Regions from separate parts of the Enterobacter pseudoroggenkampii genome, predicted to be linked through region 2. Evidence: riboswitches for the same ligand, from Rfam matches in the RefSeq annotation. Region 2 holds a riboswitch; the other holds the start of a gene.
What was found. A riboswitch is a leader RNA that binds a small molecule or an ion and turns the genes downstream of it on or off. The one in region 2 is predicted to bind cobalamin.
Positions count from the first base shown of each region.

Region 1 (16,070 bases), on a different contig from region 2:
TTCAGAGTCAAGTGATTATTTTCGCTTTTCTCTGCTGGCGTTCATCTCTGAACCCCGCTAACCCGGCGGCCTGTAAGCCGTTGTTCCGTGTCAGTGGAGGCGCATTATAGGGAGTTCTCAGACGTTGACAACCCCTCTTTTAAAAAAAACTTTCAACCGTCTCTTTTTTGCTCAAAACCGTGCTACAGCGCCAGTTTTTCGAGCGTTTCAAAGCCATAACGGCGTAAAACGGGTAAAAGTTGCTCAGTCTCTTTCGTGATAGCCATACAAAACGCGATATTCGCATCGGTAGATTTCGCATCCGGCGCTTCATGCTCCAGCAACCAGGCCGTACGACGGGCAATAGCCGCACCGGAATCCACCAGGCGCGTCCCCTCCGGCAGCACCTCCAATAGCTCTTCCTGTAATAGCGGGAAGTGGGTACAGCCCAGCACAACGGTATCCGGAGGTTCGGGCATTCGCAGCCACGGACGTAGAATACGACGCAGCTCCTCGAGTGATACCGCCTTGCCATGCAGCTTCGCTTCAGCCATCTCCACCAGCTCAGCCGAACCCAGCATCGCTATCTGGCATTCGTTTGCAAAACGGTCGATCAGCTCGCGGGTATAAGGACGCTTTACCGTACCTCGCGTGGCCAGCAAGCCCACAATGCCGTTCGCCGTCAGACGCGCGGCAGGCTTTATTGCAGGAACGACGCCCACAACCGGGAACTGGAATTTTTCACGCAGGGCGGGAAGAGAAACGGTGCTCGCCGTATTACAGGCGATGACGGCCAGCGCAAGGGGATAGCGCTTTTGTACCGCAGTGACGATTTCCACCACACGCTCAACAATAAAATCTTCGCTCTTTTCCCCGTACGGGAAAGCGACGTTATCGAAGGCGTAGATGTAATGGAGATCCGGCAGAAGATGCCGAATCTCATCATAGACCGAAAGCCCACCGACGCCGGAATCAAACACCAGCACGGTGGGACGCGGATTAGAAGGTGTAGCTGCCAGACAAGGTGTATTCCCGTCCTGCAGTTTGGTAGCCATAAACTGTCTCGTAATCTTTATCGAACAGATTGGCTATTTTACCACGAACTGTGAGATGTGAGGTGACAGGATACGAAACTGCGACATCCCACAGACTGACACCGCCCATTTTCACGCGTTCTGACGAATAGGTGTCTGGATCAATCGCGACATCATAGCGGGTGCCCAGATAACGGTAGGCAAGGTTCCAGTCGAGATCCCATACCTGCCAGTCAAGCTGGTACTTAACCTGCTGCTTAGAACGACGGGCCAGTACTTCGTTGGTTTTGGCATTACGCGGGTCGACATAATCATAGGAAATCTGATGTCCGACCGGGCCAGTATCGAACTGTGCCGTCGCTTCCACACCTTTAATACGTGCTTCGTCAACGTTGTAGTAACGATACGTATGCGGATCGCTGCTAATAAGATTATCAATGTCATTGCGATAACCGGTGATACGCCAGTTGACCGGTCCCGTCAGGCCTTCAAAGCCCCCTTCCCACTGCTTACTCTCCTCCGGTTTAAGGTCCGGATTACCGTAAGAGGCACTGTGGATTTGGCTCATGGTCGGTGCTTTAAAAGCGGTACCGTAGGAGGCAATGACGCGATAGCCCTCCACAAACTCCCACGCTGCGCTGGTTTGCCATGTTCCATGGTTACCAAAGTTGGAGTTGTCGTCATTACGCGCCGCCGCTTCAAGCGTCACGCTGCTGAACTGCTGCATCGCCGAAACAAACACGCCGGTATTGCGTTGCTCGTAACCTTTCTCCAGATAGCCCGTTCCAGCCTGGGTCTTCTGCTTTTGCCAGTCCAGACCTGCGCCAATGTTGCCGTGACCGACTTCTACGGTGTTGAGCCATTGGGTGGTGTACTGCTTCACGTCATCCATGGTGGCGGAATCAGCGTAACGCCCTTTCTTCGGATCATAGTTCTGATCTTTACTGCGACCGTAACCCGCCACCAGCTGTGACTGGAAAATCCCCTGGTTGTAACGCAGACCGGTATCCCAGTTCTGGCTGTAGAGCTGGCGAGTATCAGGTCGTCCATCCACCATAAAGTTGGCGTCGTAGTGATCGTAACCGTCATACGCGGTGCGGTTGTCATAACCAAAGCCACGGAAGAAGCCGCTCACGCTGTCGGTAATCTGCTGTTCCACGGAGCCGTACAGCGATTTACTCATAAAGCCATCGCGGTCAGGCTGGCGCGGCGCATCTTTTGCAGCGATGTCAAAACCCCGGGTATAGGTGTAGTTACCGGCCATGGTGATTTTGGTTTTATCCAGCACCTGCTGGAAGGCGCCATCATAGGTCTGATATCCCTTAGAGCCAACGCCCGCTGAGATTTCTGCACCCGGCTTATCACGTCCGGTAATGATGTTAATCACGCCACCAATCGCGTCGGAGCCATACAGGGCTGAACGCGGACCACGGATGTACTCAATACGCTGAATCAGCGAGGTCGGGATTTGGCTCAGATCGGGAACGTTGCTGATCCCGGCGTTATTCAAAGGAATACCGTCAACCAGCACCAGCACATGGCGAGATTCCGTTCCGCGAATAAAAGTCGAAGAGTTCGAACCCATTCCACCGCTTTGCGCGATATCCACACCAGGCAGACGTGACATGATTTCCACCACGCTCTTTGCCTGCCAGCGCTCAATGTCTTCACGCGTCACGACGGACGTCGGTGCCAGAACAGTTTTTGCCGGTTGTTCAAAACGATTTGCCGTCACCACCAACGAGTCGGCGCTGTCCTGCGCCCAGCCCGAAAATGCCGTGACGGACAACGCCGTCAACAGCGATACTTTTTTAATCATTGTTAAAGCATCCACAATATAAGAAGGATGCCGCAGGCCTCATCGATAGCACGCGATGATGAAACCAAATGCGACGTGATCCCGGCAGGTCTTCGGGCTAGGTGGCTATATAAGGATGAAGACTTCCCATTTACACAGTGTCTACAACGCTCATCCCGCCAGTCTTTACCGCTGCGCGTCAGCTCCAGATTTACACTGGATTCCCTTTTCACTCTCAGGAGACCGGAAACAGAATGCTACAATTAGACACGTATGGATGTCCAGACAGCTATTGGCCATTAAATCTGGACATCCCCTGAACAATGCCTACAATCGCCGCGTAATTCTTTATCACTCAGGACGCATCATGACCCCAGAACACCTCCCGACAGAACAGTACGACGCGCAGCTGGCAGAGAAAGTTGTCCGCCTGCAAAGTATGATGACGCCTTTCAACGCGCCCGTTCCCGAGGTGTTCCGCTCTCCTGTCAGCCACTACCGCATGCGCGCCGAGTTCCGCATCTGGCACGACGGTGACGACCTGTACCACATCATTTTCGATCAGCAGACAAAATCCCGTATCCGCGTGGACAGCTTTCCGGCGGCGAGCGAGCTCATTAACCAGTTAATGACGCTGATAATGGACGGTGTGCGTAACAATCCGGTACTGCGTAACAAGCTTTTCCAGATTGACTACCTGACCACGCAAAGCAATCAGGCGATTGTCTCTCTGCTGTATCACAAAGCGCTTAACGACGAGTGGCGCGAGCAGGCGGAAGCGCTACGCGATGCGCTGCGTGCGCAGAACATCAACGTTCACCTGATTGGCCGCGCGACCAAAACCAAAATCATGCTGGATCAGGACTACATCGACGAGCGCCTGCCGGTAGCGGGTAGAGAGATGGTTTACCGTCAGGTCGAGAACAGCTTCACCCAGCCGAACGCCGCGATGAACGTGCAGATGCTGGAGTGGGCGCTGAAGGCGACGGAAGGGTCAACGGGCGATCTGCTTGAGCTCTACTGCGGTAACGGCAACTTCTCGCTGGCGCTGGCGCGTAACTTCGATCGCGTGCTGGCAACGGAAATCGCCAAGCCGTCGGTGGCCGCCGCGCAGTACAACATTGCCGCTAACCATATCGACAACGTGCAGATCATTCGCATGGCCGCTGAAGAGTTTACCCAGGCCATGAACGGCGTTCGCCAGTTTAACCGCCTGGAAGGGATCGATCTGAAGAGCTACCAGTGTGAGACGATTTTTGTCGACCCGCCGCGCAGTGGCCTGGACAGCGAAACAGAGAAGATGGTGCAGGCGTACCCGCGTATTTTGTACATCTCCTGTAACCCGGAGACGCTGTGCAAGAATCTCGAAACATTAGGCCAGACGCACAATATTGAACGTCTGGCGCTGTTCGATCAGTTCCCGTATACGCACCATATGGAGTGCGGTGTACTGCTCACGGCGAAGTAATGTGGCCTTGTAGGGCAGGTAAGCGAAGCGCCACCTGCCAAAAAAGCCGGATGACGCTTCGCTTATCCGGCCTACAATGACAAAACCCTTTACTCTGGTAACTGGCTCTTACGGCTACGCATGCGCGAGCCAATCCAGAACACCAGCGCCACAGACAGTACCGCAGGGAAGAAGTTAGAGCCGATATCCGGATATTCCGCGCGAACCACGGTGCTGTACAGCAATACGCCCAGAATAAAGCAGGCGGCGGCCAGCCCCGGTAACCCCACCGGCATGGTGCGGTTCAGGTAACGTTGATGCAGGCAGTACACCGTCAGCACCAGCGCAATAAGCGGGAAAATCGAAAACGGCACGATTGAGCTAAAAATAGCGGCAAACGTACCATTAATGGATAAGCCAGCGATCAATGCCAGCAACAGCGTCCCTTTATCCTGACCTGACTGTTTCATTACTCACCTTCACTCTTCGGTTTGATGTGCCAGTTTCTCTTGTTCACGGCGATACCAGTAGTACGCGCCTTTGGAGATCATCCTGAGCTGTAATACCAGTCGCTCTTCGAGCTGCTTGCGTTGTTCAATGCTGACGTCCAGCGCTTCGGCACCCGCGCTGAATACAATCGTCACCATCGCCTCGGCCTGTGCTTCAGTAAACGCACGCGGCATATGGTTTTCGAGTTCAAGATAGTCGGCAAGTTCCGCGATGAAGTGCTGAATTTCGCGCGCGACGGCGGCACGAAACGCTGCCGATGTGCCCGAACGCTCGCGCAGAAGCAGACGAAACGCGTTGGGATTGTTGCCGATAAATTCCATAAAGGTCGATACGGAGGTGCGGATCACGCTGCCCCCTTTGGCGATACGCTGACGCGCCTGGCGCATCAGCTGACGCAGCATCAGGCCGCTCTCGTCGACCATGGTCAGGCCCAGTTCATCCACATCACGGAAGTGACGATAGAAGGACGTTGGCGCAATCCCGGCCTCGCGTGCGACTTCGCGCAGGCTCAAACTGGCAAAACTCCGCTCGGCACTCAGTTGACTGAATGCGGCTTCCACCAGCGAACGCCGGGTTTTCTCTTTTTGTTGTGCTCTTACGCCCATCACGATAGTTGAATCCTTCCAAAGGCCTGATGGCACTATACCAGAGAATAAAATTAATCTGTTTGCCTGGCTTTGTGAATGATTGTTTACGTGCGGTTTGTGCTCCACTGCCGGAAAAAAGCACAACGATAATTGGGTTACTCTGGCAATGATGTTATGATTCTGTTGCTTTTATGTATAAGAACAGGTAAGCCTTGCCATGCCACATTCCTACGATTACGACGCAATAGTTATTGGTTCCGGCCCCGGCGGCGAAGGCGCTGCTATGGGTCTGGTGAAACAGGGAGCCAGAGTAGCGGTCATCGAGCGCTACCATAATGTCGGCGGCGGTTGCACCCACTGGGGCACCATCCCTTCGAAAGCCCTCCGCCACGCCGTTAGCCGCATTATCGAATTTAACCAGAACCCTCTTTACAGCGACCATTCCCGACTTCTTCGTTCATCTTTTGCCGACATCCTGAATCACGCGGATACCGTCATTAACCAGCAGACGCGTATGCGTCAGGGGTTTTATGAGCGTAACCACTGCGAAATTTTGCAGGGCAACGCGCATTTTGTGGATGAACACACCCTGGCGCTCGAATGCCACGACGGGTCGGTTGAAACTATTACCGCTGAAAAATTTGTAATTGCCTGCGGTTCACGCCCATACCATCCGGCCGACGTGGACTTCTCGCACCCGCGCGTCTACGACAGCGACTCGATTCTGAGCCTGCACCATGAACCCCGCCACGTCATTATCTATGGCGCAGGGGTCATCGGCTGCGAATATGCGTCGATCTTCCGAGGAATGGACGTCAAAGTTGACCTGATCAACACCCGCGACCGCCTGCTGGCGTTCCTCGATCAGGAGATGTCAGATTCGCTCTCCTACCACTTCTGGAACAGCGGCGTGGTCATTCGCCACAACGAAGAGTACGAGAAGATCGAAGGCTGCGACGACGGGGTGATCATGCACCTGAAGTCCGGCAAGAAGCTGAAAGCAGACTGCCTGCTGTACGCCAACGGCCGTACCGGCAACACCGATTCCCTGCAGCTGGAAATTATCGGACTCGAGACCGACAGCCGCGGTCAGCTGAAGGTCAACAGCATGTATCAGACCGCCCTGCCGCACGTTTATGCGGTCGGCGACGTGATTGGCTACCCAAGCCTGGCCTCAGCCGCTTACGACCAGGGACGCATTGCGGCTCAGGCGCTGGTGAAAGGCGAAGCGACGGCGCATCTGATTGAAGATATCCCGACGGGCATCTACACCATCCCGGAAATCAGTTCCGTAGGGAAAACCGAGCAGCAGCTGACGTCTATGAAGGTGCCTTACGAGGTGGGTCGTGCGCAGTTTAAACATCTGGCGCGGGCGCAAATCGTGGGGATGAGCGTGGGTACGCTGAAAATTCTGTTCCATCGCGAGACGAAAGAGATCCTCGGGATTCACTGCTTTGGTGAACGCGCCGCGGAAATCATTCATATCGGCCAGGCGATAATGGAGCAGAAAGGTGGTGGTAACACCATTGAGTACTTCGTTAACACCACCTTTAATTACCCGACCATGGCGGAAGCCTACCGGGTAGCGGCCCTAAACGGCCTGAACCGCCTGTTTTAACGCGCTGTCGAAATGGCCATCCATCGAACCACGGATGGCCTCTGCCAGCTGCTCATAGCGGCTGCGCAGCGGTGAACCCGGACGATATACCAGGCCGATAGTGCGACGCGGCTCCGGCTTGATGCACGGCAAATAGACCACGCCATCACGCTTACGCTCGCGCGGCACGGCCAGCGCAGGCAGCAGCGTTATACCGCTTCCCGCCGCGACCATGTTACGCAGCGTTTCCAGGCTTGTTGCGCGGAAATGGGTATCCTCATCCGCACCCGCTTCGAAGCAGAAGCCCATCGCCTGGTCGCGCAGGCAGTGGCCATCTTCCAGCATCAGCAGCTTTTCACCCGCCAGATCGGCCATCGGCACGCGATCGCGGTTCGCCCACGGGTGATCTTCATAGATCGCCAGCATCATCGGCTCATCGAACAGCGGCACTTCAATAAAGGCTTCACTCTCTTTTACCAGTGCCAGAATGGCGCAGTCGAGCTTGCCGCTATCTAACTGCGCCAGCAGCTGATGGGTTTGCGCTTCGTGCAGGTACATTTCGAGTTTCGGGAACGTCTGGTGCAGCATCGGAATGATGTGCGGCAACAGGTACGGGCCAACGGTTGGGATCAGGCCAATATGCAGCGGGCCGGACATCGCCTCCCCCTGCTGGCTTGCCATTTCCTTGAGCACTTTGACCTCGCGCAGCACGGTGCGCGCCTGATCCACCAGCAGAAGACCTGCCTGTGTGAACAGAACCTTACGACTGGTGCGCTCCAGCAGCATCACGCCCAGCTCGTCTTCCAGCTTGCGGATCTGGCCACTCAGCGTGGGCTGGCTGACGTGACAGGAATCTGCCGCGCGGCGAAAGTGACGATGCTCGGCTAACGCTACCAGGTATTCAAGATCACGAATATTCATTATTCATCCTCCGTCGCCACGATAGTTCATGGCGATAGATAGCATAGCAACGAACGATTATCCCTATCAAGCATTCTGTTGAATAATACACCACATAGACGAGGCGGCACGTGTTTGACCCTTGACGTCCCCGCACCGTCAGCGAGTTTCTCTCAAAACTCGAACAACTAAAGCCAACGTGAACTTTTGCGGACCCCGTGGTCCGCTTTTTTTTTGCGTAAAAAAAAAGCCCAGCGCTAAGCCAGGCTCCGTTTTTCTCCCTCTCCCTGTGGGAGAGGGCCGGGGTGAGGGCACCAGCCCGCACGGTTCAAACCAGCCGGTTTTTCGCATCCGCAATCGCCTGCGCCACCTGCTTCGGCGACACGCCGCCTTTCGCGGCACGCTTGTCCAGACAGGACTGCAGCGCCAGAATCGGATACACATCATCCCCGATAACCGCGCTGAACTTCTGCAGATCGGCCAGCGCCAGATCCTCCAGCGGTTTACCCTGACGAATGGCTTCCACAACCGCTTCACCGACAATATGGTGCGCTTCACGGAACGGTACGCCCTTCGCCACCAGATAATCCGCCAGTTCGGTAGAGTTCGCATAGCCCTGCTGCGCCGCTTCCTGGCAGCGCGGACGTTTCACCTGAATGCCGTCCAGCACCAGCGCGCCCATGTGCAGGCAGTCCAGCCAGGTGTCGAGCGCGTCGAACAGCCCTTCTTTGTCTTCCTGCATGTCTTTGTTGTACGCCAGCGGCAGCCCTTTCAGAGTCATCATCATGCCGGTCAGCGCACCCTGCACGCGGCCACATTTGCCGCGGATCAGCTCGAGCGCGTCCGGGTTTTTCTTCTGCGGCATCAGGGATGAACCTGAGGTCACGCGGTCGGACAGCTCGACGAACCCGGCTTCACCGGAGTTGAAGAAGATAAGGTCTTCGGCAAAGCGCGAGAGGTGAACCATCCCGATAGACGCATTGGAGAGCAGCTCCAGCACGTGGTCGCGGTCAGAGACGCTGTCCAGGCTGTTACGGGTGGCGGAGGCAAAGCCCAGCCAGCCTGCCAGCTGTTCACGGTCGATTTCGTAAGCGGTACCCGCCAGCGCGCCGCTGCCCAGCGGGCTGACGTCCAGACGTTTCAGGGTATCCTGCAGACGGCTTTCATCACGCGCCAGCATCTCAACGTAGGCCAGACACCAGTGCGCAAAGGTCACCGGCTGCGCGCGCTGCAGGTGGGTATAACCCGGCATCACCGCGTCCTGGTTGTTCTGCGCGGTTTCCACCAGCGCGCTCTGCAGCTGACGGTTGGCCGCCAGCAGTTCGCCGACGGTATCTTTACACCACAGCTTCAGGTCGGTGGCGACCTGGTCGTTACGGCTGCGCCCGGTGTGCAGCTTTTTACCCAGCTGGCCGACTTTGTCGATCAGTTTGCCTTCCACCCAGCTGTGAATATCTTCGGCATCGCTCTGCAGGATTTGCTGCGGATCCAGACGCACCTCTTCCAGCAGATTGTTCAGCGCTTCTTCCAGCTGTAATTGTTCGTCTGCGGTCAGTACGCCTACCGTTACCAGCGCTTTGGACCAGGCCACAGAGCCGACAATATCCTGTTCGGCCAGGCGGTAGTCGAAGCGTAAAGAGTCGTTGAACTGTTTGAACCGCTGATCCGCTGCCTGTGTAAAACGCCCACCCCAAAGTGCCATAACATGCTTCCTTAATATCTTTGAATTTCATTGCCCGGTGGCGCTGCGCTTACCGGGCCTACAAAACATTAAATCGATTACGCTAAAATACGCGTGCCAATCGGCGTGCCGTTAAACAGCGCCGGAAGCTGCTCCGCGTGACGCCATGAGGCGATATCCACCGGGCGGCCGAGCGTGCGTGCCGCATCCAGCGCGGCGTTCACTTTGACGATCATGCCGTCGGTAATAATGCCCTGAGCAATCAGCTGCTCGGCTTTCTCAGCCGTCATTTCCGCGATGCGCTGACCTTTACCGTCCAGAATGCCGCTCACGTCGGAGAGCAGGATCAGGTCCGCACCCAGCGTTGCCGCCAGCGCGGTCGCCGCCTGGTCAGCGTTAACGTTCATCAGCTCGCCCTCTTCGGTCACGCCGATGGAGCTCACCACCGGCAGGAAACCGCCTTCCAGCAGCGTGTTAATCAGCTTAGGCGAACCTGGCTGCGCCAGTCCAACGTGGCCGAGTTCTTCGTCGAGCTGGGTCACTTTTACGCTGTCGCCATCGCCCAGATAGAGGCCCACGGACGCAATATGGTGTTTCTTCGCCCACGCCAGCAGCGTTTTGTTCGCCGTACCCGCCAGCGCGCCGGTAATGATGTCAATCTGATCCGCAGGCGTCACGCGCAGGCCGTTCTTCTTTTTCACCGGCAGGTTGAGCCCTTTCATCAACTCATCCACCACACAGCCACCGCCGTGCACAATCACCAGCGGACGTTGATGTGATTCGCGATAGTTCACCAGCGCGGTAAACAGACGCTCCAGCGCTTCTTCGCTGTCCAGCAGTACACCACCGAGTTTGATAATTAATGGGTTCATCATCACACCTTAAATAAGAGCCTGCGTTTCCGGGAAACCGAAACGAATATTTGCACACTGCATTGCCTGTGCGGCAGCGCCTTTCAGTAAGTTATCTTCTGCGGCCACCACGATGAGATGCTCACCCTGAACGGCAAAGCCGATATCGCAGAACGGCAGACCGACCACGTTTTTCAGCGCCGGCACGCCTTTGTCGTACAGGCGCACCAGCGGTTTATCCGCATACGCCTGCGTGAAGACCTCGCTCACCTGCTCTTTGGTCACGCCCGGTTTCAGGCGACAGGTGATGGTTTCGAGGATCCCACGCGGGAAGCTGCCCAGGTGCGGGGTGAAAATGACGTCCGCGCCCAGATGCGTCGTGATTTCAGGGTGATGACGGTGATTAAACACGCCATACGGCTGAAGGCTCACTTCGCAGAAGCTATTGGAGATTGCCGCCTTACGCCCTGCACCGCTCACGCCGCTGGTGGCGTTGATCACCGGCCACTGGTTCAGATCCAGCAGGCCCGCGTCGATCAGCGGCTTCAGGGAAAGCTGCGCCGCCGTCGGGTAGCAGCCCGGAACGGCAATCAGGTCCGCTTCTTTCAGTTTATCTGCGCTCCACTCCGCCAGGCCGTACACCGCTTTTTCAAGCAGATCAGGGTGCTGATGGGTGAAACCGTAATATTTTTCGTAGAACGCGCCGTCGTTAACGCGGAACGCGCCGGAGAGGTCGAAGACCACGCAGCCGGCCGCCAGAAACTGCGGCGCCAGGTCGTGGCTGACCTCATGCGCGGTGGCTAAAAACACCACGTCGACGCCGTCGGTAAACTCGCTGATGTCAGACATGGGCTGTAGCGGCAGATCGACCAGGCCCTTAAGCTGCGGATGCAAATCGGAAATTAACTTTCCTGCATCATTGCTTTGCGCTGACACGGTCAAAGCGGTTATGGTCATATGTGGATGGCGATTCACGTAGCTTACAAGCTCTGCGCCCGCATAACCGCTAGCGCCTACAATCAGCGTATTCAACATCGGGTTCCTTTATGCTCAACGTTAATGTATTTTTATTCACATTTATTGCATGAATATTGATACTATCACGACCTAAGGTGTGTCAACAATGAAAATGAACTTACCGCCATTTATCGAGATCTACCGCGCCCTGATTGCCACACCGTCTATCAGCGCAACGGAAGAAGCGCTGGATCAGAGCAATGAGTCTTTAATCAATCTGCTGGCGGGTTGGTTTAGCGATCTTGGGTTTAACGTTGAGGTTCAGCCCGTCCCCGGCACTCGCCACAAATTTAACCTGCTCGCCAGCACCGGAACCGGTGCGGGCGGCCTGCTGCTGGCCGGTCATACCGACACCGTGCCGTTTGATGATGGCCGCTGGACGCGCGATCCGTTCACCCTGACCGAGCACGACAACAAGCTCTACGGTCTGGGCACCGCCGACATGAAAGGCTTCTTCGCCTTTATCCTCGACGCGCTGCGTGATGTGGACGTGACGAAGCTGAAAAAACCGCTCTACATTCTGGCGACCGCCGATGAAGAAACCAGCATGGCGGGGGCGCGCTACTTCTCTGAAAACACCTCGATTCGCCCGGATTGCGCCATTATCGGTGAGCCAACGTCGCTGCAGCCGATCCGCGCGCACAAAGGCCATATTTCTACCGCCGTGCGCGTGCTGGGCCAGTCCGGCCACTCCAGCGATCCGGCGCGCGGCGTGAACGCCATCGAGCTGATGCATGACGCCATCGGCCGCATCATGACCCTGCGCGACGATCTGAAAGAACGCTATCACTACGAGGCGTTCACCGTGCCGTATCCGACGCTGAACCTCGGCAGCCTGCACGGGGGTGATGCCTCCAACCGTATCTGCGCCTGCTGCGAACTGCACATGGATATCCGCCCGCTGCCGGGCATGACCCTGAGCGATCTTGACGGCCTGTTGAATGAGGCGCTGGCCCCGGTGAGCGAGCGCTGGCCGGGCCGTCTGACGGTCTCCGAGCTGCACCCACCGATCCCGGGTTACGAATGCCCGCCGGACCATCAGCTGGTTGAAGTTGTGGAAAAACTGCTCGGTGAGAAAACCGACGTGGTGAACTACTGCACCGAAGCGCCGTTTATTCAGACGCTGTGCCCTACCCTGGTCCTTGGCCCTGGCTCCATCAACCAGGCCCACCAGCCGGATGAATATCTGGAAACCCGCTTTATCAAACCCACCCGCGAACTGATTACCCAGGTTGTGCATCACTTCTGCTGGCATTAAAACCATACCGAAGAGTCCCCTCTCCCTGTGGGAGAGGGTTAGGGTGAGGGCAACAAATCGCATGATCTCCGTCACATTCCCATAAGCATCTCTTATCTGACGCAATGCGAATTAAATTTCGTAAATTGCCCGCATTTATTCGTTTGCTGAACCGTTTTCGCAGCAATTGACGACGGGGGTTTTACGTGGCTTTATAAAGGGAGATGACAAAATAATGTCCAGAAGATTTTCGCCTGGGCATAAACAAAAATGATGGGGTGACTGGGTTTTTATGAACGAACAATATTCCGCGTTGCGTAGTAATGTCAGTATGCTCGGCAAAGTGCTTGGAGATACCATCAAAGATGCGTTGGGGGAGAACATCCTCGACCGCGTTGAAACCATCCGCAAGCTGTCTAAATCTTCCCGCGCCGGTAACGAGGCCAGTCGTCAGGAGCTGCTCACCACCTTGCAGAACCTCTCTAACGATGAGCTGCTGCCCGTTGCACGCGCATTCAGCCAGTTCCTGAACCTGGCCAACACCGCTGAGCAATACCACAGCATTTCGCCAAACGGCGAAGCGGCCAGCAACCCGGAAGTCATTGCCCGCACCCTTCGTAAACTGAAAGACCAGCCAGACCTCAACGAAGCCACCATCAAAAAAGCGGTGGAGTCGCTTTCGCTGGAGTTGGTGCTGACCGCACACCCAACCGAAATTACCCGTCGCACTCTGATCCACAAAATGGTGGAAGTGAACAACTGCCTCAAGCAGCTGGATAACAAAGACATTGCCGACTACGAACGCAACCAGCTGATGCGCCGTCTGCGCCAGCTGATTGCCCAGTCCTGGCACACCGATGAAATTCGTAAGCATCGCCCAAGCCCGGTCGACGAAGCCAAATGGGGTTTTGCGGTGGTGGAAAACAGCCTGTGGGAAGGGGTACCGAACTACCTGCGCGAGCTGAACGAACAGCTGGAAGAGAACCTCGGCTACCGCCTGCCGGTTGATTTTGTTCCGGTGCGCTTCACCTCCTGGATGGGCGGTGACCGCGACGGCAACCCGAACGTGACCGCGGAAATCACCCGCCACGTCCTGCTGCTGAGCCGCTGGAAAGCGACCGATCTGTTCCTGAAAGATATTCAGGTATTGATCTCCGAGCTGTCGATGGTTGAAGCGACGCCAGAACTGCGCGCGCTCGCCGGCGAAGAAGGCGCCAGCGAGCCGTACCGTTTCCTGATGAAAAAGCTGCGTGGTCAGCTGATGGCCACTCAGGCCTGGCTGGAAGCACGCCTGAAAGGCCAGCGCCTGCCAAAACCAGAAGGCCTGCTCAGCCAGAACGAACAGCTCTGGGAGCCGCTTTACGCCTGTTATAAATCACTGCAGGCCTGCGGGATGGGTATCATCGCTAACGGCGAACTGCTCGACACCCTGCGTCGCGTGAAGTGTTTCGGCGTGCCGCTGGTGCGTATCGACGTACGTCAGGAAAGTACCCGTCATACCGAAGCGCTGGGCGAGCTGACCCGCTATCTCGGCATCGGCGATTATGAAAGCTGGTCCGAAGCTGACAAGCAGGCGTTCCTGATCCGCGAGCTGAACTCGAAGCGCCCTCTGCTGCCGCGCAACTGGGAGCCAAGCAACGAAACCCGCGAAGTGCTCAACACCTGTAAAGCGATCGTTGATGCGCCGAAAGGATCGGTGGCCGCCTATGTGATCTCCATGGCGAAGACCCCGTCCGACGTGCTTGGCGTTCACCTTCTGCTGAAAGAAGCGGGAATCGACTACGCCCTGCCGGTCGCCCCGCTGTTTGAGACCCTCGACGACCTGAACAATGCCAACGACGTCATGAGCCAGCTGTTGAATATCGACTGGTACCGCGGCTTTATTCAGGGCAAACAGATGGTGATGATTGGCTATTCCGACTCCGCGAAAGACGCGGGCGTGATGGCAGCATCCTGGGCGCAATATCAGGCGCAGGACGCACTGATCAAAACCTGCGAGAAAGCCGGTATTGAACTGACCCTGTTCCACGGACGCGGTGGTTCAATTGGCCGTGGCGGCGCACCGGCGCACGCAGCGCTGCTGTCGCAGCCGCCGGGAAGCCTGAAAGGCGGCCTGCGCGTCACCGAGCAGGGCGAGATGATCCGCTTCAAATACGGCCTGCCGGAAGTGACCATCAGCAGCCTGTCGCTCTATACCAGCGCGATCCTGGAAGCCAACCTGCTGCCACCGCCGGAGCCGAAAGCCTCCTGGTGCCATATCATGGACGAGCTGTCGGCTATCTCCTGCGATCTGTACCGCGGCTACGTGCGTGAAAACAAAGATTTCGTCCCTTACTTCCGTTCAGCCACCCCTGAGCAGGAGCTGGGTAAACTGCCGCTGGGCTCACGTCCTGCGAAGCGTCGCCCAACCGGTGGCGTAGAGTCTCTGCGCGCGATCCCGTGGATCTTTGCCTGGACGCAGAACCGCCTGATGCTGCCCGCCTGGCTGGGCGCCGGTGCTGCGCTGCAAAAAGTGGTGGAAGACGGCAAACAGAACGAGCTGGAAACCATGTGCCGCGACTGGCCGTTCTTTTCTACCCGTCTGGGGATGCTGGAGATGGTCTTCTCGAAAGCTGACCTGTGGCTGGCGGAATACTACGACCAGCGTCTGGTGAAACCTGAACTGTGGGCGCTGGGTAAAGAGCTGCGCGAACTGCTGGAAGGCGACATCAAAGTGGTGCTGGACATCGCCAACGACTCACATCTGATGGCAGACCTGCCGTGGATTGCAGAGTCTATTCAGCTGCGTAACATTTACACCGACCCGCTGAACGTCCTGCAGGCAGAGCTGCTGCACCGTTCGCGTCTGGCGGAAGAAGAAGGTAAAGAGCCGGATCCGCGCGTTGAACAGGCGCTGATGGTGACGATTGCGGGCGTTGCGGCGGGTATGCGTAACACCGGCTAATGCTTTATGCCCGGCGGCGCTAACGCTTGCACGGGCCTACGTTAAGTAGGCCAGGTAAGCGTTAGCGCCACCCGGCAAATTTCGGTAGTCTCCTTATGCATTCCGATATCACCCAGATTTTGACTGACTTGGTGAACCGCACGTTACCGCTGGGTCAGATTCATTTCTCAGCGCTGGCTGAACAGCATCCCCGCACATATCCCTGCCTCCGTATTACCCTTGGTACCCCCAGCGAGGCGATTTTTTCTTTTTTTGGACAAACCACGCATCCTGCGCCTCACGTCATGAGCATACATTTCGGTAAGCAGCAGCTTACAATCGAGTTACAGCGTGACAATGTGCTCTTACAACAACTCCAGGTTGCCCGACGTGGTCCGCGAACGGGGGCTTTTCTTCTGCAAACGCTCACCGAATTACAGATGCAGCCTGAGGAACAAGACACAGCAAGGCTGGTAGTTTTAAGCCTGCTCAGCCACTGCCGGGATCTG
Region 1 covers NZ_JAPMLV010000010.1:151-16,220, forward strand. Annotated here, with positions in the region: gene murI (glutamate racemase) at 183-1,034, opposite strand; gene btuB (TonB-dependent vitamin B12 receptor BtuB) at 979-2,832, opposite strand; cobalamin riboswitch at 2,899-3,074, opposite strand; gene trmA (tRNA (uridine(54)-C5)-methyltransferase TrmA) at 3,179-4,279, shown strand; gene OTG14_RS22810 (YijD family membrane protein) at 4,369-4,728, opposite strand; gene fabR (HTH-type transcriptional repressor FabR) at 4,738-5,376, opposite strand; gene sthA (Si-specific NAD(P)(+) transhydrogenase) at 5,573-6,973, shown strand; gene oxyR (DNA-binding transcriptional regulator OxyR) at 6,947-7,873, opposite strand; gene argH (argininosuccinate lyase) at 8,181-9,554, opposite strand; gene argB (acetylglutamate kinase) at 9,632-10,408, opposite strand; gene argC (N-acetyl-gamma-glutamyl-phosphate reductase) at 10,415-11,419, opposite strand; gene argE (acetylornithine deacetylase) at 11,508-12,659, shown strand; gene ppc (phosphoenolpyruvate carboxylase) at 12,931-15,582, shown strand; gene OTG14_RS22855 (helix-turn-helix transcriptional regulator) at 15,678-16,070, shown strand, end outside.
Region 1: another riboswitch for cobalamin. It lies ahead of btuB (TonB-dependent vitamin B12 receptor BtuB); the one in region 2 lies ahead of OTG14_RS03645 (cobyrinic acid a,c-diamide synthase CobB).

Region 2 (16,070 bases):
TCAGCACCAGGCTGTCGTGCTGCTGCAGCGCCTGCGCAATCTCCGCTTCCGGCGCGGTGCATGCGATCACCGCCAGCGACTGCTGTTCCATCGCCAGCGGCGTTTTGGACCGCGCGGAAATCGCGGCAAACGACGTCACGCCGGGCACAATTTCCAGCCAGTCCGGGCTGCCGATGCGCTGAAGTAAGAACACCCAGGTACTGAACAGCATGGCGTCGCCCAGGGTGATAAAGCCAACCTGTTTTCCGTCGTTCACCTCCGTTACTAACGCGTCGGCCACCGCATCCCACACCGCCTCCTTTTCAGCGCTGTCGGCGCTCATGGGAAAGTGGCAGCAGCGGATTTCAGTCTGCTCACCGACATATTCACGAACGATAGAAAGCGCCAGACTGTCGCCCCCTTTTCGTCCCGCCGGGGCGTAGAGAATATCCAGCGAACCGAGGATCCGTGAGGCGCGCACGGTGATAAGGTCAGACGCGCCCGGCCCGGTACTGAGGGCGTACAGTTTGCCGCTCATGCTGCCTCCTCCATCGCCACGCTCAGCGCCTGCTGTAAATGGGCGACGAACATCGCGCGCACCGCCGGGTTTTCGCCCAGCCCGCTCAGCCACGGCGTTGCCGGGACCCCGGCAGCGTTAAACAGCGTCTTCCAGGAGTCCTCGTCATCAGAGGCCATATCGTTAATGGCGTGATCGCCCGCCACCAGCATCAGCGGCATCAGATGCACGGCGGTGACCCCTTCTTTACCAAGGCTCTCAATCAGGATGTCGACTTCCGGATAGCTCTCCACCGCGCCGACGCGGGCCGGGAAGCCCTGGGCCATCATCATGTGGTCGAGACAGGCATAGGCCGCAAAGGCGTGATGGCTGGCGCCGTGGCCCATAAATACCACTTTTTCCGTGGCCCCAAGCGTCGGCATCTGCTGTTGCAAGGCGCACATCAGCTGCGCGTAATCGTCGTGGCTGCTCAGCAGCGGTACCCCCAGCGTCAGGCGGGTAAACAGCGGGCGCAGGCTCTGCACTTCACGGACGATTTTCTCGTACTCATCGCCGTTGATGATGTGCAGGGACTGGATCGCCACGTCCTGATATCCCTGAGCCGCAAGCTTTTTCAGCGCCTGCAGCGGCGTATCGATCTCAATGCCGTCACGCTGTTTGAGCTTGCGAATGATCATCCCGGAGGTGAATGCCCGAAACAGCTCGCGGTCAGGGCAGCTTTCCGCCAGCGCACGCTCGCAGGCCACAATGTTTTTCTCGCAGGTATCGTGGTAGCTGGTACCAAAGCTGACCACCAGAAGCGCCTTTTTCATCTCTAACTCCTTAAGCAGCGGCCAGCCAGCGGGCTAAGCGCCCGGCGAATGCGGCCTGACTTTCCAGTAACTCGTCTCCCGTCACCAGCGGCGCCGGGCGTGTAATCACGATGCAGGGGATGCCCGCATCCAGACAGGGTTGAACCTTTTCCCGATAGCCGCCTTCCGCACCGGACGCTTTGGTGATCATCACGTCAGCCCGGCACTGGCGATAAAACGCCGCGTTAAACTCAGCGCTGAATGGCCCGCACATCGCGAAGATCTCGGTAACGCCAAAGCCAAGCCCGGCGCATTGCTCAAGGACCTCGGGCACCGGCAGCACCCGGGCCAGCAGCGTTTTCTCCGGCAGCCCGGCGCGCCAGCGCGCCAGATCTTTACTGCCGGTGGTCAACAGCACGCGTTCGCCCAGCCGCCGCGCGATGTCGCAGGCCTCTTCTATGCCCGGCACGCTGTAGAGCAGCGGATGCGTCAGCTCGCTGAGCTGTTCGGGGCGCTGATAGCGGCTAAGCAACACGCCCACCGTTTCACAGGCCGCCAGGATGTTGCGGCTGACCACCTCAGCGTAGGGATGCGATGCGTCAATCACCCAGCGGGTCCTGTTTTGCGCAAGCCAGTCAACCATCTGCTGCGGCTCCAGGCGGCCACAGCGCACCCGGCCATTAATGTCGCCCGCCAGCCGCTGCCCGGTGGCCGTCGCCACCGACAGGGTGTAGGCCACGCCGGCCGCATCCAGCTGCTGGCAGATCGCGCGGGCATCGCTGGTGCCGCCCATGACCAGCACGTCGCCATAGTTCACAGCACATAGCCCCGGGGTGTGATCATCAGCCCCTCCTGAACGTAAGTGGCCTTATTTCCGACGATCACCAGGCTTGTCATATCGACCGGCTCAAAGTCCATGTCGCCCAGCGTGGTCAGCCACTTCTCCTGCTTTTTGCGCCCGGCAGACTTCACTACCCCTACCGGCGTTTGCGGGCTTTTGCTGGCGGACAGCAGCTCAAACGCCCGTGCCAGATGGCCCTCGCGACCCCGGCTGCGCGGGTTATAGAAACAGATGACGAAGTCCGCTTCTCCCGCAGCAACAATGCGTTTTTCAATGACCGGCCACGGCGTCAGCAGATCGCTTAAGCTGATGTGGCAAAAATCGTGCATCAGCGGCGCGCCAAGCAGAGACGCGGCGGCAATACTGGCCGTCATCCCGGGGATCAGGCGAACCTCAACGTCCAGCTTCTGTTTGCTGACCAGTTCCAGCACCAGCCCCGCCATGCCATAAATACCGGCGTCGCCGCTGCTGATAAGCGCGACGTTATGCCCGGCCTGCGCCAGCTCGATCGCCGCCTGACAGCGTTCAATCTCTTTGCACATCCCGGTTTTGATCACCTGTTTGTCGCCGGTGAAGGCCTTCACCAGATGGGTATAGGTTTTGTAGCCAACGATGATTTCTGCCGCCTGCAGCGCGTCTACGGCTTCCATGGTCATCATGGCCTGCGAGCCCGGGCCGATTCCAATTACGGTTAACATCAGTGTGAAACTCCCAAAGTGATAGTGACGCCCTGTTCGCGCAGGGTTTCTCCTTGTAGTTGCCCATGGCTCAGCAGCCACGCTGCCGGTCCCGAGACGCTCCCCACCCCAACCGTCTGGCGTACAAACGGTGAAGCTGGAAAGCGGTGTTCGTGCTCACGCAGCGCGTCAGCGGTAAAGGTTTCAAACGGCACACCCCAGCAGGCGGCAAGCTGAAGCAGGCCCGCTTCGTCTTTTTTAAGGGAGACGCTGCCAATCGCTTTCAGCGCCAGCGGATCGAACTGCTGCGCCGCAAGCTGGCGCATCAACAGGGTCGCCAGCAGCGGATACGGCGTGTCGCGTCGACAGCCGATGCCCGCCACGACCCGCTGGGGAACCAGCGTCCAGTGCGGTAACGGCAGTTCCGGCAGCGTGTTGCGCAGCGTAATGCACACCAGCGCATCCATTTCCGGGAGGTGCTGCAGGTCGCTCACGGTGATAAACCCGCGCCGATCGCACCGGCTGACGTCGTCGTCGAGTTCCGCATCCCACCACAGCCCTACCCGCTGATGGCTCACCAGCATCTGGTTGACGATTTTCACCGTCGTTCGGAAATCGCGCATTCGGGCATTCAGCTGGAAGGCAAGGGTATCCAGCGCGGCCATCTCGTTGACGTCCGTGGCGGTGGTAATCACCGGATCCGCCCCCAGCATTTCCGCCAGATAGCGGGTCAGCGCATTCGCCCCGCCAGCATGGCCGGAAAGCAGGCTAATCACGTGCTGCCCACGCTCGTCGATCACCACCACCGCCGGGTCGCTCAGCTTGTCGTGGATGAGTGGCGCCAGAACGCGCACCGCAATGCCGGTGGCGCCGATAAAAATCAGCGCCGGGTAGCGCGTGAACGCCTCGCGCACCGCCGGGGCAAAGCCGCCGTCGAAGGAGATAAAGCCCTCTTCCCGCAGGGCCTCGCTGGTAAAGCAGGTGACCGGCAACATTGCCGCCAGACGCTTCGCCAGCCGCACGCCGCCCGGCGTCAGGCAAAACAGCGCGATGGGCTCAGGCTTTACGGTATTCATGGCTAAAATCCGCGGCATAGAGTTTTGAGTAGTGATACTCCTCGCCCAGGAACTTCCCGACCAGAATGAGCGCCGTTTTGCGGATCCCCGCCTCGCGTACTTTGTCGGCGATATCCGCCAGCGTGCCGCGTACGGTGTGGCTTTCCGGCCAGGTCGCTTTATAAATGACGGCAACGGGCGTGGTGGCCGGATAACCGCCTTCAATCAGGCGTTCCGCCACCCGGTGAATACGCTGGACCGAGAGATAAATCGCCATGGAGGTCTGATGGCTGGCAAATGACTCCAGCTGTTCACGTTCCGGCACCGGCGTGCGGCCTTCGAGGCGGGTAATAATCAGGCTCTGCGAGACTTCAGGGACGGTGTATTCCACCCCAAGCTCCGCCGCGGCGCCGAGGAAAGCGCTGACGCCGGGCACCACCTGCCAGGCAATGCCGCGTTTGGTCAGCTCTTCGCCCTGCTCACGAACGGAGCCGTAGAGCGAGACATCGCCGGTCTGCAAACGTACCACCGTTTTTCCGGCCTTCACGCCCGCCGCCATCAGGTCGATTATCTGTTCTAAATGGAGTTCCGCGCTGTCGTGGCATTCGGCTCCCTGCGGGCAATACGCCAGCAGCTCGGTATTGATCAGCGAACCGGCATAGATAACCACCTGCGCCTGCTGCAGCAGCCGGTAGCCCTTGAGCGTGATGAGCTCACGGTCACCGGGACCGGCACCGACAAACCACACGCAACGGGAATCAAACGTCTCAGACATGGTGTTCTTCCTTCTGACAGGCGATAACAAAAACGGGATTATTCGGTTTGAAATAGTGACCGCTGCCGAGCGGGGTCAGCGCGGAGACCTGCATTTGCAGGCAATCAATGTTCTGGACGCCGATCTGCTGCAGATGGGCCAGCGCAGTAGTGAGGTTTTCCTGCAGGATAAACGTCATCACCAGACGTCCGCCTGGATGTAGCTGGCGCAGGGACCAGTCGATAAGCGAGGTCAGATGGCCGCCGCTACCGCCCATAAAGACCGCATCGGCCTTATCCGCCACGGGTAAGGGCGCAACGCCCGGCAAAATCGCGATATTGCGACAGGCAAAATGCTGGCGATTTTCCGCAAGCAGCTGCAGAGCCGCAGGGTTACGCTCTATGGCCGTCACGTGCAGCGAGGGAAACAGCAGCGCCGCCTCTATCGACACGCTCCCGGTTCCCGCACCGACGTCAATCAGGTGGCTGGCGCGATGCAGCTCGAGCTTCGTGAGGGCCAGCGCGCGTACCGCCTCTTTGGTCATCGGCACCGTTTCGCCGCGCAGAAACAGTTCATCTTTCATCGAGGATCACCACCGCATTCATCTCATAGTCGGCACTGACCTCACTGACGGGCAGCCAGTGGATCCGTTCATTTTCCATCGCCAGGTTTTCACCAATCACCATCCAGCGATGGCCCTTCCCGCGCGCCACCAGCTGCGCGGCAATCTCTTTCGGCCCATACTGGCTATCGGTGACCATCGCCACTTTGCGATGCCGTGCCAGCTCGTCAACGTTCACGTTGCGGCCATGGCTGCTGGTGAGCCACATCTCATTCATATCAATGCCCGCCTGCGCGCACAGGTACTGCACCGCGCTGATACCGGGAATAATGCGCACGCGCGCCATACCGAAATGCGCCACCATCCGCGATCCGATGCCGTAAAAGAGCGGATCGCCGGAGGCCACAATCACCACCTTTTTCTCCTGACGCGCCTCAACCCAGGCAAGCAGCGCCGGAATGTTGGCCCCCAGGACAAACGTCTCGCCGCAAAACGCCGGGAACTGCAGCAGATGGCGTTTTCCGCCGACCAGCGCATCGGCGCGATCGATCGCTTCACGCGCGGCGGGCGTCATCAGGCGCAACCCCGCAGGCCCCATTCCTACGACCGTTAACATTGCAGCGCCCAGGCAATCGCCTCGACCGGGCGGTTGCTGCCCAGCACCTGGTTATCAAAGGAAAACAGAATGGCGTCACAGGTCGGCGGATTTTTGGTAAAGCGCAGCATCTGCATTACGCGCAGGCAGATCCGTTCGGCGAGATGGCTGTAAAGCGCCTGAAAACCCCAGGTGTCGATATGTTCCATCGCCGCTTCGGTGGTATCGCATTCGCTGACGACGGTGAGTAATTCCAGCGGCGCACCGAGCAGTGCCAGATGCGCCACCAGCGTTTCCATGCGCGCATCGGCGATATGGCTGTGGGTGTGGAATATCCCGGCGGCAATTTTGATGAGCTTGCCGGGGTGGCCGACCAGCACTATCTGGCGAAACCCCAGCCGCACCGCCTCTTCGATCATGTAGCCGACAAAGTTGCTCATGGTGACCACGACATCTTGATCAATGCCCATCTGCTCGCGCACAAAGCGCTCGCCATGATTGCCCGGCACCAGCACGACCCGCTCCAACCCGGCCGCGCGTTTAATCTCCAGCTCCAGAGAAAGCGAGCGTTTCCAGCTCTCCTCTGACATCGGCGTGACAATGCCGGTGGTGCCGATGATCGAAATACCGCCCAGGATCCCGAGGCGTGAGTTGTAGGTTTTCTGCGCCCGCTCTTCGCCTTCAGGGGCGAAGATTTCCACGTTGGCCCCGCGCGTCGGGCCAATCGCCTCGCGCACGGCGGACTCAATGGTGTGACGCGGCGTGCGGTTGATCGCCGCGCTGCCGATGGGCAGGCCAATGCCTTTGCGCGTCACGGTCCCCACGCCTTCGCCGCCCGCCAGCGTAATCTCGCCGCTGTCGTTGAGCGTCACACGGGCGAAAATCAGCATGCCGTGGGTGGCGTCGACGTCATCACCGCCGTCTTTGCGGATGGCCGCAATCGCCTGCTGCCCTTCAATGTGCGGCGATTCCACGTTCAGACACAGCGTGACGCCGGAGGGTGTCACAATGGAGACCTGATGAATGAGGTGCTGGCGCAGCACCATCAGTGCGGCGACTTTCGCTGCCGCGGTCGCACAGGAGCCGGTGGTGTAGCCTTTACGTAATGCCTTCCCGTTATGCCATACCGGGGAATCGAAAGTGGAATCGCTCATCGCGCCCCCTGCAGGTAATAGAGCATGGCGTTTACAATCGCCGCCGCCACATTGCTGCCGCCTTTGCGCCCGAGTGCCGCAATCGCGGGCAAATGGCTGTGCGTCAGCGCCTCTTTCGATTCCGCCGCCCCCACAAACCCCACCGGGACGCCCACCACGCCGCTGACGGCAACATCATGCTCAAGCAGGCGAAACAGCGCCGTGGGCGCATTGCCAAAGACGAAGATCTTCTCGCTCTCTTCCGTCACCGCGATATCCACGGCCGCCATCGAGCGGGTGATTCCCTGGGCCTTTGCCTGCGCCACCACCCGCGGGTCGCTGATATAGCAGCGGCATTCGCCCCCGAATGTGGACAGCAGCGTTTTGTTGATCCCGGAGAGCGCCATCGTGGTATCGGTATAGATAACGGACGGGCGACGGAGCGCCGCGCAAAGCTGATCCAGCGCGTCATCTGAAAACCAGAGAATATCCAGCCAGTCGAAATCTGCGGTGGTATGGATCACCCGCTTGACGATCGCCTCATGCAGCGGGCTGGCGAACCGGTACTCCGGCCGCGTTTCGCGAATGATTTCGCCAATGATGTCGAAACTTTTGGCTTCAATCGCCTGGGGTTGCTGGATGTATTGCATTGTCTTTTGTCCTCAGGCCGCGCCAGCCATCAGCCAGCGTGCTGCGATAAACAGCGCCAGCGCCAGGGTGGAGGAAACCCACATCAGTCGAATCGTTCGGGAAATGTCGTCTACCGCAATCGGGCGCAGCGCGTCGCCGATCCACGGCTTTTCCACGCGCTGGCCAAAATAGGTGTTGGGTCCGCCAAGCCGGATGCCCAGCGCACCGGCAACCGTTGCTTCAGCCCACGCGCAGTTGGGGCTGCTGTGGTTGTAGCGGTCGCGCCAGCCGACGCGCAGCGCGCGGGAGGGATCCTCGCGGCATAGCCACGCCGCAACGCTCAGTAAGAGCCAGCTCAGGCGCGCGGGGATAGCGTTCGCCACGTCATCCATACGGGCGCTGACCATGCCGATCGCGCGGTATTTTTCATGCTTGTAGCCCACCATTGAATCGAGGGTATTCACCGCCTTATAGGCCATCGCCAGCGGCGCGCCGCCCAGCAGGAGGAAGAACAGCGGGGCGATAACGCCGTCGACCGTGTTCTCCGCGACGGTCTCCACCACCGCCCGGTTGATCTGTTCCGGCTGAAGCTGAGAGGTATCGCGCCCCACTATCCAGGAGAGCTTTTCGCGGCTTTCATCAAGGTCGCCTGCCCGCAGCGGGCGTTCAACGTCCCGCGCGGCGTTTGCCAGACTGCGCCCGGCCAGCACGGTAAATATCATCCACACCTCAATCGCCCAGCCCAGCCAGGGATGCACCCACCGTCCGAACGCCAGCACGCCCCAGGCTATGCCCCAGGTCAGCCCCACGACGGCCAGCCACATGACGCCGCCGCCAATGCGTAACGCCGCGTCGCTATGGCAGCAGCGGCGTACACCCCGCTGCACCGCATTGATCAGGTTGCCTATCCAGCGCACCGGATGCGGCCAGTGTTGCGGGTCGCCGATGATGACATCGAGCAGCCACGCGACGCACCATGCCATCAGGGTCATAGCGCCCCCCTCGCCGCCGTCAGCCAGCGGCTGAGCATCGTGGGGCGTTGGGCAAAGTGGAGGTGCAGGTAGCTTGCGAACGTGTTGCCAACCTGCCAGCCCCCCGCCCATTCCTGCATCGTCACGCCATCACGCACTTTGCGGCACGCCAGTACCGCAGGGGTTTGGGGGGAGAAGTCAGAATAGTGAAACTCATGCCCTCGCAGCACCTCCCCGCTATCGGCCAGCAGCGTGGGCTGGCGCGCCTGCGCCTCACAATAGCCAAAACGGGTCAGCCGTTTACCCATCCTGCTGTGGCCGGGGATAATATTGGCCATCCGGTGGGTAACCCCCTCGCTATCTTCCAGCGTGCTGCCGAGGTACATCAGCCCACCGCATTCGGCGTAGATCGCCACCCCGCGACGATGCGCCTCCCGCAGGCTGGCGAGCATCGCGGTGTTTTCCGCAAGCCGTGCCGCATGCAGCTCCGGGTAACCGCCCCCGAGCCAGACCATCTGGCAGTCAGGTAAGCGGCTATCGCGCAGCGGGCTAAAGCGGATAATGTCGACCCCGGAACGTTCAAGCAGCGTGATGTTATCCGGGTAATAGAAGTTGAAGGCCTCGTCATCGGCCATCGCGAGCGTTAACCCGCGCCCGGCGTCCCCGTCAGGGCGCGCGGGCCAGGCGCCCTGCGGCAGCGACGCCATCTGGCTGAGCGCGAGAAGTTGTTCGATATCCAGCGTACGTTCGAGAATGGCGGCAAAATTTTGCCAGGTCTGCGGGTCTGCGGCCGACTCCCGGGCGGTGACCAACCCAAGATGGCGCTCGGGCAAACCGACGCCCTCAACGTGCGGCACATAGCCCAGGACGGGTAGCGTGCAGTAGTGCTCAATGGCCGTTTTGAGCAGCTGATAATGTGATTCGCTGTTGACGCGATTGACAATCACCCCGGCAATATTGAGGGTAGGGTCGAACCGCTGAAAGCCCATTACGGTCGCGGCAATCGACGTAGATACCGCCTTGCCGTCCACCAGCAGAACCACCGGACAGCCCAGCTGTTTTGCCATCGCGGCGGTGCTGCAATAGTTCGGATCGGTGCCGTAGCCGTCATACAGCCCCATCACGCCTTCAATGACCGCGATATCCGCCTGCTGCATATGCTCGCAAAACAGCGCGTTGAGTATTGGCTCAGGAAGCATGAAGCTGTCGAGGTTGCGGGAGGAGGCGCCGCTGACTTTGGTATGCCAGCCGGTATCAAGATAGTCAGGGCCCACTTTATACGGCTGGACGCGTAATCCACGCTGTTTTAACAGACTCAACAGGCCAAGCGTCACCGTGGTTTTACCACAACCGCTTCCGGTACCTGCCAGAACAAACGCGTACTGCTTTGCCGCCATGACCCCGATCCTGTCCAGGGTGGTTGGGAGGTATAGATACACGTCGTCCCAGTCTTTCGACTGTATGATGCATCAGTACAACCCACTTCCCACCGAAGTTGTTGAACGTTCCCGACAGGCAGGTCTTCTGGCTTAGCGTCCTCCTCGCCCGTCCTTCCCAATCTCACGATCAGTGGTCATTACGGGGTCGTCAGCATCACAGCAGCGGGGGCTGCGGGGGATTGTCACCCCCTTCCCTGCCACAAATGTGGCAAAACCTGTCGGCTTACATTATGAGAAAGAGTTCGTTCTCAAAACAGCAATGCTATTTGCGGCGCTTCAATTCACCTTAGGCAAATACTTAACCACAAATGAAAACCATGCTGAGTAAAACGTGGCGCCAGAATAATTGACACCTTTCTCAATAACTCAACGTTTTATCACAAAAAATAAAAAGCAAAGATAATCACGCTTAAAATCTCAATATTTATTGTTCTATGACAAGTTATTGCACTACTTGATATTTTTTCATTTTATTGTGATCAAAATTCATCAGGATATTAAAGCCCGGTAAAAACATAATATTGCTGTTCAACGTAAGTCAGTGTGATTTCATTGATGCATTACGCGTTCAGCAGGATCGCAAAATAATATGGAGACTATCCAGGTCGGAATTTGCGGTATATCAAGGTAAGAGGAATATCCTCATGACACTATGCTCCAGAAATTTCTGACCAGTAAGGTGGAAACGTGGCTGTTGCGCAGTGCCCCGCGTCGTGCGGTGAGCTTATCCAGGGCTGGATTTTGGGCAGTGAGAAGCTGGTCTCCTGCCCTGTCGAATGGTACAGCACCGTTGAGGTGAGCCACGGCTCACCCGTGGCGGATGAACGCCCGCTTTCGCGCGCGATGGTCGAGCGATTGTTGCAGCACTGGCATTATCCGGCGCAGCTAAGCCAGGATATCCGCATTGACGTGCACTCGACCATCCCGGTTGCCAAAGGGATGGCCAGCAGCACCGCGGATATCGCCGCCACCGCCGTCGCCACCGCCCACCATCTGGGGCGTCAGCTCGACGAAAGCACGCTGGCAACGCTTTGCGTTTCGCTCGAACCCACCGACAGCACCGTGTTTCGCCAGTTGACCCTTTTCGACCATAACGACGCTTCCACGCAGATCGCCTGCCACGCCCAGCCCGCTCTCGACCTGCTCGTTCTGGAAAGTCCGCAAACGCTGCGTACGGCAGATTACCACCGCATCCCGCGTCAGGCGGGGCTACTGGCCGGTGCGCCAGCGCTGGAACGCGCGTGGGGAAAAGTCCAGGAGTCCTGCATAACGCAAAACCCTTATCGGATGGGCGAAGCGGCCACCCTCAGCGCCATCGCCAGCCAGACGCTGTTGCCTAAACCGGATTTTGACGCACTGCTCTCACTGGTGGAGGAGTGCGGTATTTACGGGGTGAACGTGGCGCACAGCGGTAGCGTCGTGGGTCTGATGCTGGACAGAAATAAAGACGATGTCGATTATGTGAAATGGCTGCTGGTAAAAAAACAGCTCACCCGCCACTGGCCTGAACAACACCTGCTGCGGATGGTAAAAGGCGGCGTGACGCTACTCTGATAGCAGCCTGTGCTGAATGAGCCACTCGACCTGCTGCCTGACCTCTTGCTCGTGCTCCTGCGCTAAAGCCTGCTGCAGCGGAGCATGCCGGAAGAACGCGGCCCAAAATGCACGCTTGCGCTCCCGGTCACCGCATGCGCGATTAATCCGTTCACGCAGCGTCCCCGCCAGCCGCACGCTTTCCCGCATGCCCGGAGGAAGGTGGGCTGCGACATGCGCTTTGAGGATCTTGCTGTACACCGGCGCGTTGCCCCCGCAGCTCAGCGCAATAATGACCGGCGAATGGTCGATTATGGCCGGTGAGATAAAGGTGGCAGCAGAAGGGTCGTCCGTGACATTGCAAAAGATACGCTCCGCGCTGGCGGCCGCGGCGACCTGACGATTCACCTGCGGATCGCTGGTCGCGGCAATGACCAGCCAGCACGACTGCAGATACTGCGGCGAAAACGTCGCCGGAAACCACTCGATGTCACCGCTCGCGTGCAGGCTGGCGAGTTCCGGCGTCAGGGTGGGCGCAACCAGATGCAGCACCGCCCCGGCCGCCAGCAGCCCCTTCGCCTTATGCGTCGCCACCTGCCCGCCACCGACGATCAGGCAGCGTTTCCCCTTCAGGTTGCAAAAAATCGGGAAATAGTCCATCGCCTTAGCCTTGTAAAACGTGAGTCAGCGCGGCAATAAACCGGCGGTTCTCCGCCTCGGTACGCACGGCAATCCGGTAGTAGTCGCGATCGAGCCCTGGATAGTTTTCGCAGTGGCGGATAAGGATGTGATGGCCGAGCAGCGCCGCCTTCAGGTCGAAACCCGGACGCAGACAGCGGAAGAAAATAAAGTTGGCCTGCGGCTTCCAGACCGCCAGCGATGAAAAGCGCGCCATCGCCTGCCACAGGAAATCCCGCTCCCGGGCGATAAAGGCGTGGCTGCGAGCAATATAGTCCTCATCCGACAGCAAATATTGCCCCACAAGCGCCGAGAAGGCATTCACGGACCAGGGCTCACGGGTGCGTTTCAGCTGGTGAATGGTTTGCGTATTGCCGCTCAGCAGATACCCAAGACGCAGCCCGGGAATAGCAAAAAACTTGGTCAGGGATCGCAGCAGGTAAAGATAGCGTGACTCCGCCAGCCGCGGCGCCAGCGTGGAGCCCTGCGGCAGAAAATCGATGAACGCCTCATCCACAATCAGCGCAATCTGCAGCGATTCGCACAGTGAGGCCAGCCGGTCGAGAAGACCGGCATCAGGCATGAGTCCGGTAGGGTTGTTTGGCGTCGCGATAAACAGGCAATCGGGCCTGTGCGCGCGAACGGCGTCCAGTATGGAAACATCCACCTGGAACCCGTTCTGCTCACTCAGCGCATAGTCAATTATCTCGCAACCCTGCTGCTGTAATGCCCGGCGATATTCGGCGAAGCCCGGTACCAGCAGCATCGCCCGGCGAGGGGCAAGCGTTCGCACCAGGCCATAGATCAGCTCCGTTTCGCCATTCCCGGCAATCGTCTGGTCATAGTCACACCGGCTGGCGGTGGCCAGCGCCTGATGAAGATGGCGGTATTCAACGTCCGGGTACTGCATGATGATATCCAGGTGGGACACAATGAGCGACCTGACGCGATCGGGCAGCCCTAACGGATTGATGTTCGCGCTAAAGTCCACCAGCAGCTCGGGATCGATCCCCAACTGCAGCCCCGCTTCCAGAACGTTACCACCATGCTCACTCATTCGTTTCACTCGTCCATTTCGAAAATGTCAGGATAACATCAGACAACAATCTGATTCAGCGCGATATGTGATGCGGTAAACGCCAGTATCTCCTGCAGGCTGACCACCTCACCAATGACGATAAGCGCCGGAGCATGCAGTTTTTGACGTTCAACCTCGAGGTGGATATCGGTCAGCGTACCTTTGGCGATCTGCTGACGAGACTGGCTGGCATACATCACCACCGCTACCGGCGTTTCAGCGGACATGCCTCCCTCGATGAGCTGCTGGCAGATTTCCGTCAGCCGCGTCATTCCCATCAGAACGATCAGCGTTCCGTTGATTTGCGCCAGGGCATGCCAGTTTTGCGGGTCGTTCCCCTGGCACATATGACCGGTCACAATATGAAAGCTGGAGGCGTAATGACGGTGCGTGACCGGGATCCCGGCATAGGCCAGTCCGCCAATCGCGGAACTGATCCCCGGCACAATTTCGAACGTCAGGCCGGCTTTCGCCAGCTGCTCGGCCTCTTCGCCCCCGCGGCCAAAAACGTAGGGGTCCCCGCCTTTCAGGCGCACCACCTGGCGCCCTTCCCCGGCATGCTTGACCAGCAGGGCATTGATTTGTTCCTGAGGCACCGGATGATGGCTTGGGGTTTTACCGACATCAATAATCAGACAGCCTGCCGGAGCCTGAGCCAGAAGTTCAGGGTTTACCAGGCGATCGTGAACAATCACCTCCGCATGGCGGATACAGTGCAAACCTTTTACCGTAATCAAAGATGCATCGCCAGGCCCTGCCCCTACAAGCCAAACCTTCCCTTTACTCATCGTTATATCCTCAGATTAAATATTTAAAGACGCAAGAAAGCGGGTAATTAAAATTAGTGCTGAATTATACATCCCCTCCACACGTCAAAAATTTGATGTATTTATCACTCTTTCTTAATTTTACGAATGGCGTTTATGACCAATATCAATAAAACAGTGAATACCGCCTTCCCTCTGCCATTACGACATTATTGCTTTGGTCATCATGCTTAAAAAAACATATAAATCGCCTTCAGCAATAAAACAGGCGCGCGATCACAAATATTAAAATGGTTTTGTCAGCGACGTTTACAGACAAATATCAACCCTAAAATAAAGCGCACACAAGTAACTGATATAAAACATTTTTCAATGCAACACCATTACCATCATCATTTTTGGAAGGATTTTTTGAAAATAGATCAATTGCATCCCTTTCGTCTTCAAAACACACTCCAAAACCATTAACAGACCCAATGTACATTAACCGTTTTTAATACCCATTTTATTTTCACTATCAGCCCTACAGAGGATTACCCATGAAGAAATCAACACTTGTTATTGGCGTCATTGGTGCTGACTGCCATGCGGTAGGCAATAAAGTTCTGGATCGTGTTTTTACTTCCCATGATTTTCACGTCATCAATCTTGGTGTGATGGTGAGCCAGGATGAATATATTGATGCGGCCATCGAAACGGGTGCTGATGCTATTGTCGTTTCATCCATCTACGGCCATGGCGACATCGACTGCCTGGGGCTGCGCGAGCGCTGCATCGAACGCGGTATCGGCGACATTCTGCTTTTTGTTGGCGGTAACCTGGTCGTGGGTAAGCACGATTTCGCCGATGTCGAAGCCAAATTCAAAGAGATGGGTTTCAACCGCGTGTTCGCTCCGAGCCACGACCTGGAAGACGTCTGTCAGCTGATGGCGAACGATATACAGCAGCGTCAGCGCGTTGAAGAGCTCTGTCTTGAAGAGGGCTTCTGATGCAAATCGTCTCAGTCGACATTGGTTCGACGTGGACCAAAGCCGCGCTCTTCACGCCGGAGGGTGATGCGCTAACGTTGGTCAACCACGTTCTGACCCCGACGACGACCCACCATCTGGCGGAGGGTTTCTTTACCAGCCTGAACCAGGTGCTAAACGTTGCCGATGCGCGACCGTTGCTGAACAGCGGGGACGTTACGCTGAAATACTCGTCGTCGGCAAAAGGCGGGCTCGCCGTTGCCGCAATGGGTCTGGTGCCGTCAATAACCCTGGAATCAGCCAAAGTCACCGCCCATTCAGCGGGTGCCAAAATCGCCCAGTACTACTCGTACAAACTGAACCGTCACGATATCCAGGCGCTGGAGGACTCCCCGCCGGACATTCTGCTGTTCACGGGCGGTACGGACGGCGGCGAAGAGAGCTACGGACTGGCCAATGCCCGCGCGCTGGCTGCGTCAACGCTGGACTGCGCCATTATTTACGCCGGAAATCGCGATATTCAGGACGACGTGCAGGCCATTCTTGGCCACAAAGATCTGATCGTGGTCGACAACGTTTTGCCTGACCTCGATCACCCGAATCCGTATGCCGCCCGCAAGGCTATCTGCGATGTCTTTCTCTCCCGCATCGTGAAGGGGAAAGGGCTGGACGTTATCGTCGGGGAAACCGGCGAAGAGCCGATGCCTACGCCGTGGACCGTCTACGAGCTGGTGAAAGCGATCAGTGATGTCGACAGCGCGTGGAAAGAATTCATGCTGATCGACATGGGCGGAGCCACCACCGACGTCTATTCCGCCAGCGCCAACATGCTCTCCCCGGATACCGTCCTGCACGGCGTGCCTGAGCCGTTTGTGAAACGCACCGTAGAGGGCGACCTCGGCATGCGCGTCTCGGCGGTGGTGGTTGGCGAAAGTACGCAGGAACTGGTGAACGCGGTGTTCACCCACCAGCCTCAGCGCAGGGAAGCGTTCTATGGCTATCTGCGCCATCTGGTCGCGCATCCGGACTACCTCCCTGCTACCGAAGAAGAAAAGCATTTCGACACGCTGCTGGCCGGGCTGTGCGTGGGGTACGCCAGCGA
Region 2 covers NZ_JAPMLV010000001.1:761,378-777,447, reverse strand. Annotated here, with positions in the region: gene OTG14_RS03700 (cobalt-factor II C(20)-methyltransferase) at 1-517, opposite strand, end outside; gene cbiK (sirohydrochlorin cobaltochelatase) at 514-1,308, opposite strand; gene OTG14_RS03690 (cobalt-precorrin-6A reductase) at 1,319-2,104, opposite strand; gene OTG14_RS03685 (precorrin-3B C(17)-methyltransferase) at 2,101-2,826, opposite strand; gene cbiG (cobalt-precorrin 5A hydrolase) at 2,826-3,881, opposite strand; gene OTG14_RS03675 (cobalt-precorrin-4 methyltransferase) at 3,862-4,635, opposite strand; gene OTG14_RS03670 (decarboxylating cobalt-precorrin-6B (C(15))-methyltransferase) at 4,628-5,197, opposite strand; gene OTG14_RS03665 (cobalt-precorrin-7 (C(5))-methyltransferase) at 5,187-5,792, opposite strand; gene cbiD (cobalt-precorrin-5B (C(1))-methyltransferase CbiD) at 5,786-6,925, opposite strand; gene OTG14_RS03655 (cobalt-precorrin-8 methylmutase) at 6,922-7,554, opposite strand; gene cbiB (adenosylcobinamide-phosphate synthase CbiB) at 7,567-8,526, opposite strand; gene OTG14_RS03645 (cobyrinic acid a,c-diamide synthase CobB) at 8,523-9,902, opposite strand; cobalamin riboswitch at 10,003-10,178, opposite strand; gene OTG14_RS03640 (L-threonine kinase) at 10,632-11,498, shown strand; gene OTG14_RS03635 (precorrin-2 dehydrogenase/sirohydrochlorin ferrochelatase family protein) at 11,490-12,137, opposite strand; gene cobD (threonine-phosphate decarboxylase CobD) at 12,142-13,212, opposite strand; gene cobA (uroporphyrinogen-III C-methyltransferase) at 13,251-14,021, opposite strand; gene glmS (methylaspartate mutase subunit S) at 14,540-14,989, shown strand; gene glmL (methylaspartate mutase accessory protein GlmL) at 14,989-16,070, shown strand, end outside.